DNA from 3 places in the Aliikangiella aequoris genome. Region 3 is predicted to be linked to each of the others. Evidence: predicted binding sites of a transcription regulator. Region 3 holds the regulator's gene; each other region holds the start of a gene.

Region 1 (7,692 bases), 1.5 Mb from region 3:
GTTGAAGAGTGCTTGTGATGAGCTGTGATCTGGCTATAATAGCCACCATTGATGCAAGCATGAATCGATTAATTAGGAAAATAATATGTTTGATAGCTTAAGTGATCGCCTAAATCGGGTACTGAAAAAAGTCAGTGGTAAAGGCAGAATTACCGAAGACAATATAAAAACAACGTTACGCGAAGTGCGTATGGCGCTGCTAGAGGCCGACGTAGCCTTGCCGGTTGTAAAAGAGTTTGTCACCAAAATAAAATATCGAGCATTAGGGAAAGAGGTTAAAGCAAGCTTAACTCCTGGCCAAGCGTTTATAAAAGTGGTCAACGATGAGTTGGTAAAAGCCATGGGAGCCGCGAATGAAAGCTTAGAGCTGAAAGCGACACCTCCGGCAGTCGTATTAATGGCTGGCTTGCAAGGCGCTGGTAAAACGACTTCGACCGCAAAGCTTGCGCGTTATTTAATCGAGCGAGAGAAAAAGTCGGTTATGGTGGTGAGTGCCGACGTTTATCGTCCGGCGGCAATTGCCCAGCTTGAAAAGGTTGCGGGTGATGTTGGCGCAGAATTTTTTCCAAGTTCCGTTGACCAAAAGCCTATAGATATAGCCAAAGCAGCCATAAAAGCCGCTAAAAAAGCCTTTGCCGACGTTTTAATTCTAGATACTGCGGGTCGTTTAGCGGTTGACGAAGAGATGATGAACGAGATTAAACAGCTTCATGCAGCCGTTAACCCAGCAGAAACGCTGTTTGTCGTTGATAGTATGACCGGTCAAGATGCAGCTAATACGGCAAAAGCATTTGACGAGGCACTTCCGTTAACCGGCGTAATCTTAACTAAAGCCGATGGTGATGCCCGTGGTGGAGCGGCATTATCAATACGTCAAATTACCGGTAAACCGATTAAGTTTATTGGTATGGGCGAAAAACTTGATGCTTTAGAACCATTTCACCCTGAGCGAATTGCGTCACGTATTCTGGGTATGGGAGACATGCTTTCCTTAATTGAAGAAGTGGAACGCAAGGTTGATAAAGACAAAGCAGAAAAGCTCGCTAAAAAGGTTATAAAAGGTCAAGGTTTTGATTTAGAAGACTTTAGAGAGCAACTAGTGCAAATGAAAAGCATGGGTGGCTTAACTAGCATGATGGACAAGCTACCTGGCATGGGCAATGTGCCACAAGCAGCCAAGGATCAAATGAGTGATAAGGCCACGGTGCATATGGAAGCCATTATTAACTCAATGACCGCTAAAGAAAGAGCCGCACCTGATATGATCAAAGGCTCGCGAAAACGCCGTATTGCAAGTGGTTCTGGAACCGATATTCAAGCGGTTAATCGACTATTAAAGCAATTTAAGCAAATGCAAAAGATGATGAAGAAAATGAAAGGCAAAGGCGGCATGATGAAAATGATGCGCGGCCTTCAAGGAATGATGCCTCCGGGCGGTGGTGGAGGTATGCCACCTATGGGGCGATAAACCCTAGCTTTAAGCTATTAAAGGGGGAATTTTACTCAGTTTAATCGCTTTTTTCAGAAAAACTGAGTGTGAACTTAATTTATACCCCTTAAAACACAAAAAAGGGTTTCCAAACGCAAGATTTAAGGATAAAATGCGCGTCCTTTGAGGTCTGGGGAATTCTTGAACAGTTTTTCAAGCGGTTTCGACAGGCTATATAGTAAAGAATTTAGAGGAATTATAACGCATGGTAAGCATACGTTTAGCTCGTGGCGGTTCAAAAAAGCGCCCATTTTATCACATGGTCGTAACTGACAAGCGTAATGCTCGTGACGGTCGTTTCATTGAGCGTGTTGGCTTTTTCAACCCTGTTGCTACAGGTCAAGAAGAGCGTATACGCGTTGATAACGCACGTATCGATCACTGGATTGAACAGGGCGCCCAAATGAGTGACCGTGTTAAAAAATTAGTTAAAGATCACGCTGCAGCTTAATTAAAAGATTATTCTGATGGAAGAATCTCCAGTTATTGTCGGTAAAATAACTGGCGTCCATGGGGTGCAAGGCTGGGTTAAGGTTTTTTCCCATACCGAGCCAAGACTTAACATTGTTAAGTATAACCCGTGGCTTATTAAGCAAAAGAATGAATGGCGTTCAATTAAGCTTTTAAATGGACGTTCTCAAGGAAAGACTATTGTTGCCCAGCTAGAGGGGATAAATGATAGAAATTCTGCGCATGCAATGATCGGAACTGAGATTGCAATTATGCCGTCTCAAATGCAACCGCTGGCCGACAATGAATTTTATTGGCGAGACTTAGAAGGATTGCAAGTGATTGATACTCAAGGGGAAACTTTGGGTATAGTATCGCATTTAATCGAAACCGGTGCTAACGATGTATTAGTTGTTAAGTTATCGGCAGAGAAAGCTGCTGGAAGTAAAGAGAAGGAAATGATGATTCCTTATATTCCAGAGAGTGTAATTAAAAAAGTCGATCTTAATGCTCAAACAATTGAGGTTGACTGGGACAATGACTACTAAGCAGGCAGAACCATTAATACGGTTTTCCTCAGTTTCACTATTTCCTGAAATGTTTTCAGCAATGAGTGAGTATGGAGTTGTTGGCCGAGCTATAAAAGAAGGTAGCGTTTCACTGGAACACATCAATCCACGCGACTTTACCACAGATAAACATCGAACCGTTGACGATAGACCTTATGGTGGTGGTCCGGGGATGTTGATGAAAGTTGAACCGCTTGAAAAAGCGATTCTAGCTGCTAAGCAAACTAAGCCAGCAACTGTGATTTATTTATCGCCTCAAGGGCAGCCATTAAATCATCAGTTAGTGACACAACTTGCAGAAACAGAACATCTAGTTTTAGTAAGTGGTCGATACGAAGGCATAGATGAGCGATTTATTGAGCAGCATATTGATTTAGAAATTTCGCTTGGCGATTTTGTGCTAAGCGGCGGCGAACTAGGCGCTTTGGCAATAATTGATTCGGTGACTCGATTATTACCCAGTGTACTTGGACACGAAGACTCTGCGTTAGAGGATTCTTTTGTTGATGGTTTACTCGATCATCCTCATTATACTCGACCAGAAGTGTACCAAGGTCAGTCAGTTCCAAAAGTATTGTTGAGCGGAAATCATCAGCACATAGAACGCTGGCGATTAAAGCAAAGGTTAGGGCGAACTTGGTTAAGGCGACCTGATTTACTGCAACAAAAAGAATTAACCCAACAAGAGCAAAAGTTGCTCGCGGAGTTTCAAGCAGAGCATCAAGCTGCGCTAGAAACTAAAAATAAAGATTCGTTAGATATTAGAAACCCAGGAGTGGACAATGAGTAAGATAATTGATCAACTGGAACAGGAACAAATGAGTAAAGAAATCCCTGATTTTGCACCAGGTGATACTGTCGTTGTTCAGGTGAAGGTAAAAGAAGGTGACCGTGAGCGTTTACAGGCGTTTGAAGGTGTTGTTATCGGTGTTAAAAACCGTGGCCTAAACTCTGCATTTACAGTAAGAAAAATTTCTTACGGTGAAGGCGTTGAGCGTGTTTTCCAAACATACAGCCCAATGGTTGACAGCATTACTGTTAAGCGTCGTGGTGATGTACGTCAAGCTAAACTTTACTATCTACGTGAGCGTAGCGGTAAGTCTGCTAGAATCAAAGAAAAGTTAGACGTTAAAAAATAATTAACGACTGATTTTTTAAAAAAGGCGCTTTTTAGCGCCTTTTTTTGTGGGTGGGTTTTATACACGATAGTAATATACGTATTGATGCCTTCACCTATGATAACTTAAACCGTAAAAAACTTGCTCTTACGTCGGCTTGATTTTAGCTAGTAGCGCTTGAGTTAAATTCTATATTCAGGTTTAAAGTTGAAGTATTTTAAATTAGTGTGTTAATAAATTAATGGCTAGTAGCTCATACTTGACTTGGCTAAATAGAATAAAGAGTTCGAGCTAATCGTACAACTGGCTATTTTGAAAACGGCCATAAGCTGACATTACTGGGTTACTGCTCGACCGGCAAAAGCTGGCATAAAGCGGATATTGCTCCTCCCCCTTTTCAAGGGGGAGTTAGAGGGGGTAAGCCGGACGTTCAACGAAAGAATTATCCCGAGTATTCGACTGGGAGTGCTAACAACCCCACCTAACCTCCCCTTAGAAAGGGGAGGAACCGAGACTTTACAAACCAGATCAAATAAGCTTGAACGCTTTAATAGGTCGATTTTTGTAAAAGGCGAATTTTCAATTTACTTATCAAATAGAAGACGTTAAACAGCTTAATCAATTGACTAGTTACTGTGAAAAGTTCAATATGAGCTATTCAGGCTGCATCCGACTTGGGCGTGAAGGCAAAATGTTTTGCCCTATGGTTTAACTTGGAGTGTAGTCGATGAGTTTACTCCCGATAGTTTTTGCAGATGATGACAAAGAAGATCACTTGCTGGTTCAGCTCGCCTTACACGAAATTGCCGCTTTTAACCCTTTAGTTACGGTTGAAAATGGGGTTGAGCTATTTGATTATTTGAATAATCAGCCTCCTTTTGAAGACGTAGACAAATTCCCCAAGCCTGGTTTAATTCTTTTAGATTTAATTATGCCAGTAAAGGGCGGGCTTGATGCCTTAGCTGAGCTTAAGGCAACACCTAGTTTCGCCGATATTCCTGTGGTTTTGTTTTCAGGCACAATAGAAGAAAAGCAAATTATCATTGGGCGCCAGTCTAATGCCGATCGCTTTGTGGTAAAGCCTTACAAGTTTGAAGAGTTGGTTGAAATAATGCGAGATTTACACCGAACCTGGCTGCAATAATTGGGCTTGCCAAGTTAAGCTGCTCGATTAAAACGGTGATTATGATATATTCTACTAATCGTCGTCGCAGTGAGAGAATCCCATGGGCAGTAACGATCAAAGCAATCAAATTAAAAAAGACAAACACAACAACCAGAATAACCGGTTCAGCCACACTAATCCTGCTATTGAGACCCACCAAGTTTTTAATCAGCCTACTGCGCTTGAAAATTATAACGCATACACTAGTGACCAAGTTTTAAACCATTACATTGAAAAGTTTGGTGGCGCATGGGGGCAGGAGCGTTTAAGTGATTATGGTCATCAGGTCGGGAATCAATTGTTAACCGCTGGATTTTCAGCCAACCAATTTAAACCCGAATTTGAAACGCATGATCGGTTTGGGCATAGAATCGACCAAGTCAACTTTCACCCTGCCTATCACCAGTTAATGGACGCAGCGATTCGAGCAGGTCATCATAGCTTACCTTGGACAACGCCCGATTTAGGTTCGCATGTAATTAGAGCCGGTATTGCCTATTTACATACTCAAGCCGATCCGGGAAGCGGCTGTCCTTTAACCATGACTTTTTCTGCGGTTCCAGCGATCAAACACCAACCAGATATTGCCAAAGTTTGGTTGCCGAAAATAACAGCGAACCATTATGATCCTCAAAATCGACCTTTTTATGAAAAACAAGGCGTTACCATCGGTATGGCCATGACAGAAAAGCAGGGCGGATCAGATGTTAGGGCGAATACAACTAAAGCGCTACCAATAGACCTTCGTGGCGGTGGAAAAAGCTATTTACTTACCGGTCACAAATGGTTTTGTTCCGCACCCATGTGCGATGCATTCTTAGTTTTAGCCCAAGCAGAAGGTGGATTGTCTTGTTTTTTATTACCTAGGTGGCGACCTGATGGCACCAAAAACTCAATGTTTATTCAGCGCCTAAAAAACAAAATGGGCAATATTTCTAATGCGTCGTCAGAAGTAGAGTTTAGAGAAGCTTTTGCGTGGTTAATTGGCGAAGAAGGACGCGGAGTTAAGACTATTTTAGAAATGGTGTCGTTAACACGATTCGACTGTATGCTTGGCTCTTCCGCAATTATGCGGTTGGCCGTGGCTCAAGCTATACACCATACGGGCGGAAGAGAAGTTTTCGGGCAAAACTTACAACAGCAGCCGCTAATGAAAAATGTGCTGGCCGATTTAGCATTGGAGTCTGAAGCTGCGCTAGCGATTAGTTTAAGGCTGGCAAAAGCGCTAGATAATCAAGCCCAAGAGTCTGAAAGGCTGCTATTGCGAATTGGCACAGCCATTGGAAAGTATTGGATTTGTAAACGTGCACCACAACATACCTATGAAGCCATGGAGTCCATTGGCGGGGTGGGAGTAGTTGAGGATAATGTCCTTGCCCGTTTGTATCGAGAGTCTCCAGTTAACGCCATTTGGGAAGGGTCGGGTAATATTCAGTGCTTAGATGTCGCGCGCGCTATTATTAAAGAGCCTAAAGTCACAGCTAATTTTATAAACGAGTTGGAGCAAGCTCAGGCAAAATTTAAAGCTTACGATGATTCATTAGGCCAACTCAAAAATGCATTAGCCCAAAATAAAATTGCAGAAACAGACTTGAGATACTGGGTAGAGAAAATGGCACTTCTGTGGCAAGCGTCGGTATTAATTAATTACTCACCAGCATTTGTAGCTGAGGCATTTATAAACGGTCGTTTAGGAAGTCGGCCAAGTCAAATGTATGGCGCGTTGCAAAGTAATACTGCATTTGAACAACTGATAGAAAGAGCCGCCCCTAAATTAACTTGCTAAAAAGATAGGCTGTTGAGTAGTGGCTTATTTGTTTTTCTTAACGGTTAAGCTGCAAAGTTGGCACTTTTAATGCTGTATTTTCGTAAAGACTATGACTAACCAAAGTTTACTAATAATAGTGCTGTTGGTTAAATTGTTGCGCGGAGAACAGATATGCTAAATTTATTATCACCTTTGTGGTCTACCCAAAGCTCACAGCAAGAGGGAGCCTCAAATGCGAGTGATGCTAATTTTTTCTTTAAAATCAATGGGAAAGAAAGCCTATTAGATTTAACCTATAGTTCTCATGACAGACCTGAAAGCTTCACATCCGTTTTAAATTTTCTGAAAAATGAAGGCGATTTAGCTGATAAAAATACCCCAACGCTTGATTTATCAGCTAACGACTCGCCACATTTTGCCGCAAAAAGTGGCAACCAGTTACCGTTAGACATGGAACCACTCCCCATTGTTAACAATTTTGAAGTTAGTTTTACTAAAAATAAAAAGCAAAAAGACGATTTAATCGTTATTGATTTACCTAAAGATCCAGTAGAAGAGATGGTTGCAAAGTCTGCTAGTATGTTAGATAGCCTTGACCCGACACTTCACTCTGCATCGATAGAAATTAAGAGCACAGACAGCAATGCGAGCAATCAGCTTTTAGGTGGTGCATTGTTAGCTAGCAAAGCCGATAAAGTTAATGCTGGGCAAGTAAGTCAGGGTCAAGAAAGTCCGGGTCAAGTTAAAGCTGACCAAGCGGCTTTGCAAAAAGCTGAACAGCTAAGCGCCTTGATGCCAGAAAAAAGTGGCGCAGCTGAAGTTGAATTAGGCAGAGAGGGAGTGGCAACGCTTTCAAAAAATGCGGGCAAAGATTTAGCCGCAATTCAAAATGCGCTACATGGCAGCGATGATGCCGCAAATGAATCAAAACTTAACCATAAACTTGGCTTAGCCCAAGCCAACGCGTCTAAGCTTGAACGCCAGGAGTTTTTTAGTCAGTTACAAATGAGTCCTTCGGCCACAAATCTAGACAATCAATTAGGGAGCTTAAATAGGGTTGCCAGCTTACTCAACGAAACCCAATCTAAAACGCAGTCTAACGCGCGTTCCAATTTAAGTGCATTAGAGTCTGT
Region 2 (7,692 bases), 850 kb from region 3:
ACCAACTCGTCTACGTAGGCTTCTTTGATTAACGATTGTTCTATAAATACAGTTTTGCGTTTGGGTTTCAGCTGACTATAAATAACGCCGCCAAGTATCAACAATACAGCAAAAGACTGCATATTGTTTAAGCTTTCGTCTAAAAGCAACCAGCCAAAAAACAAAGTGCCTAATGGCAGCAAGTTCATCCAAAGCCCTACTTGGCTTGCGGGCATAGCGCGTAAAGAGGAGTTATATAGAATAAACGCAATAACATTAACTCCCCAAGCTAAAAACAAGATTGAGAAGAGCACCTCTGCAGAAACCTGTTGAGGCAGCCCTTGATTAAATAAAAGCGCAAGAGGCAAGAAAAATAACGTGCCAAAAAACGCTTGCATACTGGTTAAAAACAGCGGCGAGTAGCGCTCGCTTAATTTTCGGGCCAATATGCTGTAACCCGTGGCAAAGCCAATAGCGATAAACTCTAAACCATTGCCTAGTAAGTGGTTACTCCCTTGCTGAGTGCTGTCTCCTGTCACTGATAGCAATATTGCGCCAATCACTGCGAGTAATCCGCCGATGACCATTCGCCGATTGATCACTTCATTTAAAAAATAAAAACCAGCAATAGTGACCATAAAAGGGTGGAGTGCGGTAATCATTCCCGCTTCTGAAGCGCTAGTGTAGGTTAATGCCAAGCCTTCAAACACAAAGTATAAGCATGGTTCACACAAGACAAGGCCAAGTAACAGCCAGCCATCACCAGGCTGAAAGTTATCTTTTTCGTGACGCACTTTAGGCATAAAAAACATTAATACCGCGACCGCCAACAACATTCTTAAAAATACCGTGGGAAAAGGCCCAAGTTCTGAGACTGCAATTTTCATAGCAATAAACGAGGCGGCCCAAATTAAGACTGCCGCAATGACTTGGCTTATAGCGATTGTTTGGCGAGATGCTTGCATTACTCTACCCTGTGCAATTTGTGTACAATAAGCGCTGAAGTCTACTGGTTTAAATAAACTCTACAATCGAAATATTTTACTGCTTCGGATTAGTTTTTTTTATCTGAAATTTAACTTTTCGTGTAGCGCTGCTGTTTGCACCAAAATGGCGCACAAAAAAGATGTATTTGCACCAAAATAATACATTTTATTGGCTGGCAGCGTCTATAATGCAGGGTAACGCACAAAAATAAGCATTTATAAAGTTGGCATTACAATTGCAGTTGCGAACTCAGTTATAATTATTAATGCTTTAAAAAACTACTTTTTGAGGAAAAAACCATGGCTAATAACGACATCATTAAGATGATCGAAGATAACGACATTGCTTTTGTCGATTTACGCTTTACCGATACCAAAGGAAAGGAGCAGCACGTAACGCTACCTTCGCATTGTATCGATGAAGACTTTATGGAAGAAGGTAAAATGTTTGACGGTTCGTCTATTGCTGGTTGGAAAGGCATAAATGAATCAGACATGGTGTTAATGCCAGATGCAGATACTGCAATGATTGACCCGTTTTGTGAAGATGCAACGCTTAATCTACGCTGTGATATTTTAGAGCCTGCAACTATGCAAGGCTATGATCGTGACCCTCGTTCTGTTGCACGACGTGCTGAAGCTTATCTAAAGTCTACTGGTATTGCTGATACTGCTTTCTTTGGTCCTGAGCCTGAGTTCTTCTTGTTTGATGATGTACGTTTTAGTATTGATATGAAAGGTGCAACTTATCAAATAGATTCAAACGAAGCTTCTTGGAACTCAGAGCGTCGTTATGAAGGCGGTAATATGGGGCATCGTCCGCGCGTTAAAGGCGGTTATTTCCCTGTTCCTCCAGTTGACTCGTCACAAGATATTCGTTCACAAATGTGTTTAGTGTTAGAAGAGTTAGGTATTCGCACTGAAGCTCACCACCATGAAGTAGCCACGGCTAACCAAAATGAATTAGCGACTCGCTTTAATACTTTGGTTAAGAAAGCTGATGAAACTCAAGTAATGAAATATGTGATTCATAATGTTGCTCATGCTTATGGCAAAACTGCGACCTTTATGCCAAAACCTGTTGTTGGTGACAATGGTAGTGGTATGCACGTTCATCAGTCTTTAGCTAAAGATGGCGTGAATATCTTTGCCGGCAATAAATATGGCGGTTTGTCTGAAGATGCCTTGTTCTATATTGGCGGAATCATTAAACATGCTCGCGCTTTAAATGCGATTACTAATCCTTCTACAAACTCTTATAAGCGATTAGTTCCCGGCTACGAAGCGCCAGTCATGTTAGCCTATTCAGCTAAAAACCGAAGTGCATCAATTCGAATTCCTCATGTACCTAGTGAAAAAGGCCGTCGAATTGAAGTTCGCTTCCCTGACCCAATGGCAAATCCTTATTTAGCTTTTGCAGCAATGATGATGGCGGGTCTTGACGGTATTCAAAACAAAATACATCCTGGCGATGCAATGGATAAAGACTTATATGACCTGCCTGCAGAAGAAGCTGCCGAAATTCCAACTGTGGCGACTTGTTTAGAGTCTGCTCTTGATGCACTTGATAAAGATCGTGAGTTCTTAACTCGTGGTGGCGTATTTAGTGATGACTATATTGACTCTTACATTAAACTTAAGCGTGAAGATGTTGCATATTTAAACATGACAACTCACCCAGTTGAGTTTGATATGTACTACAGCCTTTAAGTTTTGGCTAGTTAAACTAAAACCCAGCTTTATCGCTGGGTTTTTTTTGTTTAAAAATAGGCTAAGTACCGCTGGTTAAATCATTAGAATAATTTTGTATTTTTTAGCGATTAACGTACACTGAGAGAAATAGACTACCTGAAAATTAAGAGGTTCTAATATGAAACTATTTTTAATGCTGTTGATGAGTGTGTTTGTCTGCGTGACCGGCATTGCTGCAGAGGAGAAAAAGAAGTTTTATAAATGGGTCGATAAAAACGGTAATGTTCATTACTCAGATCAACCTCAAAATGGTGCTAAAGAAATAAAAATTGAAAAAGTACCCACGGTGAAAATTAAAAGTAGCGGAAACCCCCTTGCTGCTATGCCGACTGACGAGCCTGCTTCAAATGCAACTAGTGGCGGTGCTGCAAGCAGTGCTATTCCTTATGACGAATATACTTTGTTAGAGCCAGAAAACAATGCAGTAATCAGAAATAATGCTGGAGCAATAACCTTAACCGCAAACTTAGAGCCGAGTTTACAAAGTGGGCATCAAATTCAGTTTATTTTAGACGGCTCGCCTGCTGGTGAAGCGACTAGCGCCATGAGCTTAACATTAGAGAACATTGGTTATGGCGAGCATTTAGTCGGTTTTGTTGTGTTAGATGAAAACCAAAAGCAAGTAGTTTCAAGTAAAATGAACCAGTTCACTTTGCTTAACTTTATTAACCCAAAAATAAAGGCTCAGCAAAAGCTGAATATTAATAATAACTAGGCTAATCTAGTCAAAAAACTGCTAAGGTGTCTATTGCAACTTAGCAGGGTCTTTAATTAAATTATTATTTTTGTAACTTTCTCCTTCCTAATCCATATTATGTCTAAACGATACTGTTTATGACTGACTTTGAACAACTATATAGCCGTTATGCGGACGATATTTTTCGATTTGCCTTGTTTTTGAGCGGTAGAACCAGTGACGCAGAAGATATTACTGCGGAAACTTTTATACGTGCAATGACCGGCAAGGCGCCGCTGAAAAGCAATACGGTAAAAGGCTACCTATTAACAATAGCTAGAAACTTGTATTTAGAGCAATTGCGTCAACAAAAGCGTCTAACTGCGTTACCACAAGCAGAAGGCTCACAGTCGAGTAACGGTGAAAGCTTGTTCGAACAACGCCAAGAAATAAAAAATTTATATTTGTTTTTGCAGAGTGTCTCGGAAACCGAGCGTAGTGCTTTATTGTTGAGGATTGATGGATTGGCTTACGCCGAAATATCTCAAATACTTAGAATATCAATTGCTAGTGCCAAAGTTAGTGTTCACAGAGTGCGTTTAAAGTTGGCTCGTTGGAGAGCAAACCAATGCGACTAGTGATTATTCGATGGAGAATAAGATGACAGAAGTTTCGCGAAATATTGTGCTCGATTTATTGCCGGTTTATTTAGCTGGCGAAGCAAGTACAGAAACCCAAGATTTAATTAATGCCTTTGCACGGTCAGATGCAGAAATTGCTCGCTTAATTGAGTCTGATTCAGAGCTTTTTTTAACTAAGTCAATTAATTTGCCTTGTTCGAGTGACCTTTCCATAACAACGTTGCAAAAAATACGTCGTGAATTTAAACGTCGTATGGTGTTAGTGGCAGTATTTACCCTCTTGGTATTAATGCTGCCTCTAATCGCAATGCAATTTACCAATGAGGTTAATTGGAGTGCAGCAGACTTTCTTGTTATGGGAGGTTTGTTAATGTTGGCAGGGTTAAGTTATGTTTTTCTTTTAAGCTTTGCGCAGCATTGGAGCTACCGTTTAGCTGCAGCATTGTGTGCATTAGCGAGCCTACTTCTTATTTGGGTTAATTTAGCCGTTGGCATTATAGGTGCAGCGAATAACCCACTAAATCTGTTGTTTGCTGGCGTGATATTAGTTGTGCTTGTCAGTGTTTTAAATGCAAAACGAAACCATGGAATTTTAGTCAAGGGAATGTATACCGCTGCAACACTTCAAATGATTATTCCGATACTTGTTTTGACTTTGGGTGACGAGCAGTTAGTGCTAGACCAGCAAGGTTTCACTTCGATGATGGTTTGTGGGATTTTAGCCGCAATGTTTGTAGTTTCTGGGGTTTTGTTTGACCGAAATAAACAAGCTTGTTCATAAGTGCTAAGTATCGTTTTGTTAGCGGTGTCGCAATATAAAATGTTATAACAGGATAAAATAGTTGGCAGAGTTGTTTATCAATTTCAATTCTGATTTCAATCCCTTGAGTTGCCCGCTACCCAAAAGTAGCGGGCATTTTTTTAGTCTTTTTTAAGACTTTCACTTTCTAACTTGTGTTCCAAGTAGTGAATGTTAGTTCCACCTTGTTGGAATTTTGGATCGGCCATTATGCGACGCTGTAGCTCAATATTGGTTTTAATTCCGTCAATAATAACTTCATCAAGTGCCATTTGCATTCTTGCCATGGCGACTTCACGAGTTTCACCATAAGTAATCAGTTTACCTATCATTGAATCGTAAAATGGCGGCACTTTATAGCCAGAATAAATGTGAGAATCCCATCTTACTCCTGGTCCACCGGGCGCGTGGTAGCGAGTAATTGTACCTGGAGATGGCATAAAAGTTTCAGGATCTTCTGCGTTTATTCGACACTCTATAGAGTGTCCGCGTAGCTTTATATCTTCTTGTTTAAAAGATAATGGCTGTCCTTCTGCGACTCTTAATTGTTCCTTAATAATATCAACGCCACTAACCATTTCAGACACAGGGTGTTCAACCTGTACGCGAGTATTCATTTCAATAAAGTAAAACTCACCTTTCTCATATAAAAACTCGAAAGTTCCTGCTCCACGATAGCCAATTTCTTTACAAGCCTGAACACATCTTTCGCCTATAAAGCGTCGCTTTTCTTCGGTAATTCCTGGTGCTGGGGCTTCTTCTACTACTTTTTGGTGGCGACGTTGCATTGAGCAGTCACGTTCACCTAAGTAAATGGCGTTGCCGTGATTATCAGCCATAATTTGAATTTCGACGTGGCGTGGTGTTTCTAAAAACTTTTCCATATACACCATGTCATTATTGAAAGCCGCTTTAGCTTCGGCTTTAGTCATAGCTATCGACTTTAATAAGTCTTCTTCTTTATGCACCACCCGCATGCCTCGACCACCGCCGCCGCCAGACGCTTTGATAATAACTGGGTAAGCGATACGTTTCGCCATAGCTAGGCATTCTTTGTCGTTGTCTCCTAGTGGTCCATCGGAACCTGGTACACAAGGAACACCGGCGCGTTTCATTGCAGCAATCGCAGAAACTTTGTCACCCATAAGTCTTATGCTTTCTGAGTGAGGTCCAATGAAAGTAAAGCCACTTCGCTCTACTTGCTCTGCAAAGTCAGCATTTTCGGCTAAAAATCCGTAACCGGGGTGAATTGCTACGGCATCAGTCACTTCAGCGGCAGCAATAATCGCCGGAATATTTAAATAGCTTTCCATTGGAGATGCAGGGCCTATGCAAACAGACTCATCGGCCAACTTAACGTGCATTAAATTTTCGTCGGCAGTGGAATGAACCGCTACCGTTTTAATACCTAACTCGCGGCAAGCTCTTAATATTCTAAGTGCTATTTCACCACGATTGGCAATCACAACTTTATCTAGCATTTTATTTTCCAGAATTCTTTGATTAATTCTTCAGACAGCTTAGCTGCCTAGTTCAATTGAAAATTCAATCAAGTGCTATTCGATAATGAATAGTGGCTCGTCAAACTCAACTGGCTCGCCATCTTCAATTAAAATGGCTTTAATTGTGCCGCTTGCATCGGCCTCTATCTGGTTCATCATCTTCATTGCTTCAACAATACATAAAGTATCGCCAGCTTTTACACTGTCACCAACTTCAACGAAAGACTTAGCACCTGGTGAAGGAGAGCGGTAGAAAGTGCCCACCATAGGTGACTTTACTTGATGACCAGCAGGCTGTGCTGGGGCTGCAGCGGGCGCTTCAGCAGCGGCTACTGGAGCAGCCGCTGGGGCTGGCGCAGGAGCAGCGGCATATTGCATTGGTGCTGCCGCCATTGGTGCTGTAGCGCGACTAATTCTGACTGACTCTTCGCCTTCTTTTATTTCAATTTCGGCAACGCCAGACTCTTCTAACAATTCGATTAATTTTTTTACTTTTCGAATATCCATAATAACTACACCTTTAAAAATACAATTTAAAATTTAGAATGATAAAAACGATTATTGATCTTTTAATTTTTGAATGACCACTTGCGCCGCCATAAAATAACTTTGCTCACCAAATCCTGCGATTACGCCTTGCGCAATATCACTAAAATAAGAGTGATGTCTAAATGCTTCGCGTGCATGTGGGTTTGATAAATGAATTTCTATAAATGGAACTTGTACTGCCAGTAGGGCATCTCTAATTGCGACGCTGGTATGAGTAAAGGCTGCCGGATTGATGATGATATAGTTAACATCTTGGCTCGAAGCTTGAACTTTATCGACAATTTCATGCTCTGCATTGGACTGAAAAAAATCACACTGCATACCCTCAGCTTGAAACTGCTGAGTCATTTTAGACTGTATGTCGGCTAACCCAGATGAGCCGTAAATTGTTGGTTCGCGTGAACCTAACAAATTTAAGTTGGGCCCATTGATCACAAGAACTTTCATTTTTTTCCGCTTTGCGACACTGATTTAGAGTTTTATGACGCAAAAATACGCCAATTTCTTAAAACATGCAAGAAAAGTTCTATAAAGAATTACTTTTTTGAGATACAAGTCGATCTGGTTGTTTTTTAGGCAAGATTCGCGCCTATTTTTCAAATGTTGAATTTTAGGCGCATTTTTTAGGATTTTAGCGTAATTTGGCTGTATTAAATTAGTTAAGTTTTTATCCGCAGCAAGAAGATTTAGGCTTTGGTGATAATTTAGCTTTGATCTGTTTGTACCAGTTGCGAGCCATTAATCCAGCTAATAAGAGTGCAAGTATGATTGAAAGAGTTGATTCATGCATTTGGTGATGTTGCGCGGC
Region 3 (7,692 bases):
ATCCAGGTTTGCAAAAATATTTTAAGTTGCCAGTAAAATTCTTGAGCGTCTGGCTGAGAGTCTAGAAACTCAATAACTGGTTCGTCTTTTCCAGAAAAACTGCGCAAACTCTCGTCCCAATAGGGATTTGGTAAGCAACGCGCGTCAAAAACAAAATCTGCATCGTTCGGTGCGCCGTTTTTAAAGCCGAATGAGGTGAACAATAAACTTAAATGCGATGATTGCTCTCCTAAAACCCTATTCACAATCATAGTACATAATTCGTGGGGGGACTTAGAAGTTGTATCAATCACTAGCTCTGCATAGCGAGTTATTGGCTCTAGGCGTTGCTTTTCTTGCTCAATTGCCTCGGCTAAAGAGTAGCCTTCGGCGGTTAACGGGTGGCGACGGCGAGTTTCGCTAAAGCGTTTAAGCAGGGTTGCATCATTCGCGTCAATAAAGATGACATCTAGGTGGTATTGGCTTGCTTCAATTTGCTTAATTAAATTGTCAAACTCTTCTACTGTATGGGTAACATTGCGAGCGTCTACGCCGATAGCTAACCCTGGATAATGGCTATCAATTTGGTCAAGAAGCGCTGGAATGAGTTTAACCGGAATATTATCAACACAATAAAAGCCTTGATCTTCAAGCGCTCTTAAAGCGACTGTTTTTCCTGAGCCCGATCGCCCACTAACAATAATACGTTTCATACCTTTCCCTTTGTTGGCCAGTATGGCCGAGTTCTAGAGCCTAAAAATACTTTTTTGGTGACAGGTATTATTATAGTAACGCGAGATTGATTTCTGGCTAGTGTTTGAGTCTAATTGTTGTAATTTTTTGTGAATCAATCGACGTTATTGGCTTGTAGCTTTATTAAAAATTTGTAATAGCGCATCATTGCAGTGTGCATGGCGTATTTGGGCAACAACAGAAGGCTCAGACAATACTTTTGCAATAGCTGCTAAGCATTTTAACTGCGCTTCGTCGGCTTGTTCTGGAACCATGATGGCGAAAATAATATCAACAGCTTGGTTGTCGGGGGCGTCATAATCGACTGGTTCTTCTAATAGAATAAATACAGCGGTTGCATCTTGGCAAGATTTTACTCTGCCGTGCGGTATGGCAATACCGTTGCCCAACGCAGTAGAACCCAGTCTTTCTCGGGTTAACAAGCTCTCAAATATTTCTTCCGAAGGGCAGCCGATACGCTTGGCTAGCTCTTCACTAACTTTTTCGAGCACTTTTTTCTTGCTACTTAATTTTAAGTGGCAAAAAGTTGATTCTGGTGTGATTAGCTGGCTAATTTTCATTTAAACAACATTCTTAAAAATTAATAGGGCCTAATGTGTCGCACTCTAACACATTAGGCCCTGTTATATTTAGTGGTATTTTTACAATTCTTACAATTTTAAAGGATTAATGACGAATCATCTTTTCTTTGTGCTTAATCACCTGCCTATCGAGCTTGTCCACAAGGCTGTCGATTGCGGCATACATATCTTCTGATTCACTATTAGCAAATATTTCACCGCCGTTAACATTTAACTTTGCTTCAGCAATTTGGCGAATTTTTTCGACTTGTAAAATCACGTGAACATTATTGATATGGTCAAAATGACGCTCGATTTTCTCAAACTTGTCATACACGTAGTTTCTTAAAGAGTCTGTAATATCAAGATGTTGACCGGTTAAATTAATTTGCATAATTGTATTCCTTCGTTTGTGGATGGAAAATTAGTTGATTATTAATTGACTAAAACTATTAATAATCAGCCTAATACTTAAAGAATCAATATTACCGCGTTGTTTAAAGTAGTCTCTTTCGCTCGTTTGAAGGCGGAATAGACATAGCTTCACGGTATTTTGCTACCGTACGACGCGCAACTTTGATTCCTTGATCTTTTAACAAATTGGCTAACTTACTGTCGCTTAATGGTTTGGCTTGGTTTTCTGCACTAATTAACTTCTTTATAACAGCTCTTATGGCTGTTGACGAACACTCACCGCCTGCCGTAGTGCCGACATGGCTAGAGAAGAAATATTTTAATTCAAAAATGCCACGTGGGGTGTGCATAAACTTTTGTGTTGTTACTCTTGAAATCGTTGACTCGTGCATGTCGACTTCTTCTGCTATATCGTTTAGCACCAATGGTTTCATCGCTTCTTCGCCGTACTCTAAAAAACCAATTTGCTTTGATACAATACATGAAGCTACTTTAAGTAAGGTTTCATTTCGGCTTTGTAAGCTTTTAATAAACCATTTGGCTTCTTGCAAATTATTCTTTAAATATGTGTTGTCTGGGCTATTGTCGGCGCGCTTAATCATAGCCGCATATTCGTCATTAATTTTTAGCTTGGGGGTGCTACCACCGTTGAGCTCTACTCCCCAAATACCGTTGCTGTCTTTGCTCACAAACACATCGGGAATGATATACTGCGCGGTGTTTTCCGTGAGCTGATTACCTGGTCGCGGATCGAGCGTTTGTATGAGGTCAATAGCAGATTTAAGTTGGCTTTCGCTAATGTTCATAGCCCGCATAATTTGCCGGTAATTGCGACTTGAAAGGTGCTCAAACTGCTGTTGAATGACTTTTTCGGCGAGGTCTGCGCCTTCAACACCAGCTTTTAGTTTTCTTAATTGAATGATTAAACATTCTTGTAAGTTTCTTGCGGCAATGCCCGCAGGCTCAAAACTTTGTAATAGGTGCAGCACGGCTTCAACTTCGTCTACTTCGACCGACTCAATTGACTCTTGCTCTACCAGTTCGTCATATTCTTCAGCGAACATAGCAACGACTTCTTCTAAGGTGGTTTGCAGATAGCCGCGATCATCTATCGAGTCAATCAATATAGTGGCTATGGCGTAGTCAATATCAGAGAGGTTAGTCATATCAATTTGAAATTGAAGTTGATCACGAAGTGATTCGCTCGTTTCGCCTTGGTAGTCTAACTGAGTCCCATCGCTGGCGTTATAGTTGGAGTTTGGCCCCTGTGAAGTGTATCCCCAGTCTTCCCACTGAGTGTCGGTTTGTAACTCAGAGGCTATTTTATCATCAGCTAACTGATCACTGGTGTCTCTATCAACAGAGGATTCTGCATTGGGTTTTTCTTGGGGAGTATTTTGTTCTGCATTCGAAGTCTGTTCTTCAAGCGCTTCTGCCTCTAAAAGTGGGTTAGAGTCGAGCGTTTCTTGAATTTCACTTTGAAGGTCTAAATTTGACAATTGCAACAATTTAATCGCCTGCTGCAACTGAGGCGTCATGGTTAGAGATTGACCAATTTTAAGCTGTAAAGATTGTTTCATTCAGTTTTATTGTCCAGAGACTTGCCATGCGTCTCTCTTATTTATAACTATAGCAGTTAAATTCTAGTCAGGTGAAAATTGTCGTTACTAATTGACAATAATCCGTATGTTTTTTAATTGGTTTTGTTTACCGTTAATCTTAATATGCAGATCATTTGGACCATATTCAAGTGCAAAAGTGCATAAAAATATTTCTGCTTATAAAATGTACTAAAAGTGTAGCGTTTTAGTGGTATAAAACTTTAATTGGGTATGAATCGTTGGAGACAGAGTAAAATTGTATCTTGGCTTTACAAAGTAAAGTTTTCGCCAAGGTAGACCTCTTTGACTTTTTGGTTGTTGAGTATTTCTTGCGGCAACCCTTTGGCTAATAGGTGACCGGATTGAACGATATAAGCACGTTCACAAACATCGAGTGTTTCACGTACATTATGATCGGTAATTAAAACGCCTAAACCGCGATCGCGCAAATGTTGAATGATTGATTTAATATCGCTAACAGAAATAGGATCAACGCCAGCGAAAGGTTCATCTAATAGAATAAATTTAGGGTCATTAGCAAGTGCGCGAGCTATTTCTACTCGCCGGCGCTCTCCACCAGAGAGTGCCATACCTTGGCTTTTGCGAATATGCGTAATTTGAAACTCTTCTAACAAGCTTTGCACTTTAGCTTCTCGCTGCTGAGCGGTTAAGTTTTTATTAAGCTCTAAAATTGCCATGATATTCTGCTCAACCGACAGCTTTCGAAAAACTGATGCTTCTTGAGGGAGATAACCGATACCTAGTTTGGCTCTTTCATGCATTGCTAAATCGGTAATATCGCGTTGATCCAGTGATATGCTTCCTCGGTCTGTATTGACTAAGCCTACTATCATATAAAAAGAGGTCGTCTTTCCAGCACCATTAGGCCCTAGCAGGCCAACAATTTCTCCAGTTTTTACTTCTAATGAAACGTCGGAAACAACTTCTTTTCCTGAATAAATTTTTGCAAGATTTTTGGCGCTTAAGTGACTCATTATTTTGGCTTCTTTTTTTGTATAATTTCTACTCGGCCCGTACTCATTTTGGGAATTTCAATTTGACCGTTATCAATTTGATAGATTACTTTTTGAGCTCGTATCGTTTCTTGTTGATTAGTTAGAACCACATCGCCTATGAGAGTAATTGTTTTAGTTTGCTCTGCATAGGTCAACTCTTTAGCTTTGGCATGTATTTCCATAGCGCCTTGCTGTGTTATGTTTAATTCTAAGGGAGTACCTTGCACTTTTAACTCAAACTCAGGAGATTGCGTTGAAGTTAAATGTGTACCTTGTATTTTAAGGTTTTTTGTATTGTTTTCTTTTTGGATCATGACGACATTGTGCCACGCTTCGATTGCTTTAGTGCTCTCAACATAATTAATTTTATTGGCAAAAAGCTTCCGTTCTGGCATGGGGGCTTTTGGGGTTTGCATTAATATGGCGGGAGAGCCATGAATTTCGACCTGTTTGTTGGCACTATTTTTGGCATTAAAGGCAATGATTTTGTCCCCATTAATTTGATTGTTTTCGTGTAAAAGTTGCGCATTACCTAAATACTCCATGACATTATTTTTCATGTTGCCATTTAAGCTGTCGCTGGTGATTTTAAAGTTGGTATTGGCTTGAACATAACAAGCAAACAAACTAATTAAAAAGAGCTTGCTAGCTTTAATTGCTTGCTTCATTTTCAACTCCAAGAGTGATGACTTTTTGATTTAAACTAAATGTTTGCTGCTCAAAATCGACTTCTAGCCCTTGCGCCTTAGTCATAAAATTTGATTGTACTAAATTTACGCTGCTTGCTGTGCGCGCTTTCTTTTGATTTAAAAACACACTAAGATCGGCGGCGTAAATTTTTAACTCATTGGGTGCAGCAGAGCCAAGTTGCTCTGAGGCCGCTTGTTGTATTTCTACATTAGAGTCGAGCACTAAGACTTGTTTTGCGTGATCAAGTTGGCCTGTTTGTGAGGTTATTTTCCATTGGCTTTGTTCTACTGGCTGATTTAATGGTTCATTTTTCGCTAAATCAAACTGTTTTAGCGTTATTACCGGAGCCGTCAGTAACGAGGTGTCTTTAGCTTGAAAGTACTGTAGCTGACGCGCTTTTAATTGGCTTTCGAGCAAACCATTTTGATTAAACTGAACAATGCGCACTCCGGCAAAATAATTGTCGGCTTCAACCACAGGTAAACTTTTTGAAATAGTTTTTACGTTAGGTTGCGACGGCAAAAGGCTAATTATTAACAAGCTAGTTGCTAATATAATAACTAAGAGCAATTTAGAACGATTGTTCATTACTTTAAGTAGCTAGTTAAAATATTTTCAAGTTTGTTTTGAGCTGAGAGTAGTAAGTCTGCTACTTCTCTCACTGCGCCACTTCCCCCAGACTGAACTGTTACATAGTCTGCATTTTGGCGTACAAACGAGTAGGCGTCTGCGACTGCTATTCCTAATCCAGCAAGTTGCATTAAAGGTAAGTCGGGAAGATCGTCGCCTATATGAGCTACCTGATTGGGCTGCAGATTTAAAGATTGAGTAATTTCTTTAAAAGCCGCCCGTTTGTCTGAATGCCCTTGATATAAAATATCGATTCCCAGTTCTTTTGCTCTAGTTTCCACAATTGCTGACTTTCTTCCGGTGATTATCGCGACTTTTATACCGGATTTTTGAAGTAGCTTGATGCCTAAGCCATCTTTAATATTAAAGTTTTTTAGCTCATCACCTTTTTGAGTAAAGTAGACTTTTCCATCACTCAGTACGCCATCGACATCGCAAATCAGTAGTTTAATTAGCGCTGCTTTGGCATGTAAGTTGGGCATTTTTTGTTGTACTAGCGAATCAAAAACAATGGGGGTACTAAAACTAGGCTCGCTCATTTAGACGACTCCTGCTTTGAGTAAGTCGTGCATATTTAAGGCACCAATTGGACGCTGTTTTTGGTCCGTAATAATTAACGCGTTGATAGCAGCGGCTTGCATTATTTGTAATGCCTCGGCTGCTAATTTGTGCGCTTCAATAGTTTTGCCACCGGCGGTCATCACTTCACCAATTGGCGTAGTTTTAAAATCGACCTCTAACGCGAGAGAGCGCCTTAAATCTCCGTCGGTGTATATTCCGGTGAGCTTGCCTGAGTCATCAGTAACGCATGTCATTCCCAAGCGCTTTTCGGTCATTTCTAACAAGGCTTGGTTGAGTAAGGTTTTTTCGGTCACTATTGGAATGTTAACGCCGCTATGCATGATGTCTTCAACTTTCAACAGGAGCCGTCGACCTAAGCTTCCACCTGGGTGAGAAAGAGCAAAATCGTCTTCGGTAAAGCCTCGCGCTTCAAGTAACGCAACAGCGATAGCATCGCCCATAACCAGAGAAACGGTGGTTGATGCGGTGGGGGCCAAGTTCATTGGACAAGCTTCTTTTTCAACCGAGGTATCAAGGTTTACGCTAGCAAACCGCGAAAGTGTAGAGTTGGGGTTGCCGGTCATACTGATAAGTGGCACATTAATGCGTTTTATTACTGGCAACAAGCTGGTCACTTCGCTGGTTTCGCCAGAGTTAGATAGTGCAATCACAACGTCTTTAGGTGTAATCATGCCCAGATCACCATGGCTAGCTTCACCGGGGTGAACAAAAAAAGCAGGACTGCCGGTACTTGCTAAAGTAGCAGCAATTTTATTACCAATATGACCCGACTTACCCATGCCGATAACGACGATACGACCTTCACAGGCAAGTAAAATTTCACAAGCTTGCTTGAAACTTTGGTTTATTTTTTGCTTTAGAGAAATGACTGCCGCAACTTCAATATCGACGACTTTTTGGCCACATTGAATAAAATCTTTAATATCAGACATTTTTTTCCTGAACTCATTGTAGTTTTTGTGCTGTATGGTTTAACAACAAAGCGCGCTCTACAAACAATAGATAGTGGAAGTATAACCAAAAACGTCACGCTTTGAGTAACGTTTTTTAACCTTGAGAAGCGCTGATAAATTGATAGGCTTGATAGGCGCAAAACAGAATAAGGAGTATCGCACCTTCTATACGATTGATTTCACCTGGCTTACCATTACGTCCCCAAGCCATCACACACACGGCCACAACTAAAGCAACCATTAGCGCATAATCGATAAATAATATCTCTTGAGACACGCCAACCCAGGTAATAAGAGAAGGAACGCCTAGTACGGCGAGTAAATTAAATATGTTTGAACCAATAACATTACCAATGGCTAGTTCATGCTCTCCCTTTAATACACCTGTAACCGATGCAGCAAGCTCTGGCAAGCTTGTTCCTACCGCAACAATAGTAACCCCGATTAAAAAGTCGCTCACCCCAAATTGGTGTGCAATTGCGGTTGCACCGGTCACTAACAGCTTGGAGCTCAC

Evidence for each region. The regulator sigma-54, encoded in region 3, starts transcription at its own class of promoters, with help from an activator protein. The targets are predictions, from matches to a motif close to TGGCACNNNNNTTGCTNT.
Region 1: the regulator sigma-54 is predicted to act here: its motif matches at 6,636-6,653, upstream of ACUR5C_RS05660 (flagellar hook-length control protein FliK).
Region 2: the regulator sigma-54 is predicted to act here: its motif matches at 1,191-1,208, upstream of glnA (glutamate--ammonia ligase).

The regions. Positions count from the first base shown of each region.
Region 1 is NZ_CM132298.1:1,272,288-1,279,979, forward strand. Features, by position in the region: gene ffh (signal recognition particle protein) at 86-1,468, shown strand; gene rpsP (30S ribosomal protein S16) at 1,695-1,940, shown strand; gene rimM (ribosome maturation factor RimM) at 1,957-2,487, shown strand; gene trmD (tRNA (guanosine(37)-N1)-methyltransferase TrmD) at 2,504-3,298, shown strand; gene rplS (50S ribosomal protein L19) at 3,291-3,647, shown strand; gene ACUR5C_RS05650 (response regulator) at 4,354-4,770, shown strand; gene ACUR5C_RS05655 (acyl-CoA dehydrogenase family protein) at 4,853-6,577, shown strand; gene ACUR5C_RS05660 (flagellar hook-length control protein FliK) at 6,731-7,692, shown strand, end outside.
Region 2 is NZ_CM132298.1:3,610,922-3,618,613, reverse strand. Features, by position in the region: gene ACUR5C_RS15645 (DMT family transporter) at 1-944, opposite strand, end outside; gene glnA (glutamate--ammonia ligase) at 1,266-2,675, shown strand; gene ACUR5C_RS15635 (DUF4124 domain-containing protein) at 2,836-3,432, shown strand; gene ACUR5C_RS15630 (RNA polymerase sigma factor) at 3,552-4,031, shown strand; gene ACUR5C_RS15625 (hypothetical protein) at 4,054-4,815, shown strand; gene accC (acetyl-CoA carboxylase biotin carboxylase subunit) at 4,956-6,314, opposite strand; gene accB (acetyl-CoA carboxylase biotin carboxyl carrier protein) at 6,390-6,842, opposite strand; gene aroQ (type II 3-dehydroquinate dehydratase) at 6,894-7,331, opposite strand; gene ACUR5C_RS15605 (SO_0444 family Cu/Zn efflux transporter) at 7,552-7,692, opposite strand, start outside.
Region 3 is NZ_CM132298.1:2,765,674-2,773,365, reverse strand. Features, by position in the region: gene rapZ (RNase adapter RapZ) at 1-692, opposite strand, end outside; gene ptsN (PTS IIA-like nitrogen regulatory protein PtsN) at 837-1,292, opposite strand; gene hpf (ribosome hibernation promoting factor) at 1,399-1,686, opposite strand; gene ACUR5C_RS11990 (RNA polymerase factor sigma-54) at 1,790-3,286, opposite strand; gene lptB (LPS export ABC transporter ATP-binding protein) at 3,577-4,302, opposite strand; gene ACUR5C_RS11980 (LptA/OstA family protein) at 4,302-4,991, opposite strand; gene lptC (LPS export ABC transporter periplasmic protein LptC) at 4,975-5,601, opposite strand; gene kdsC (3-deoxy-manno-octulosonate-8-phosphatase KdsC) at 5,601-6,182, opposite strand; gene ACUR5C_RS11965 (KpsF/GutQ family sugar-phosphate isomerase) at 6,183-7,157, opposite strand; gene ACUR5C_RS11960 (calcium/sodium antiporter) at 7,273-7,692, opposite strand, start outside.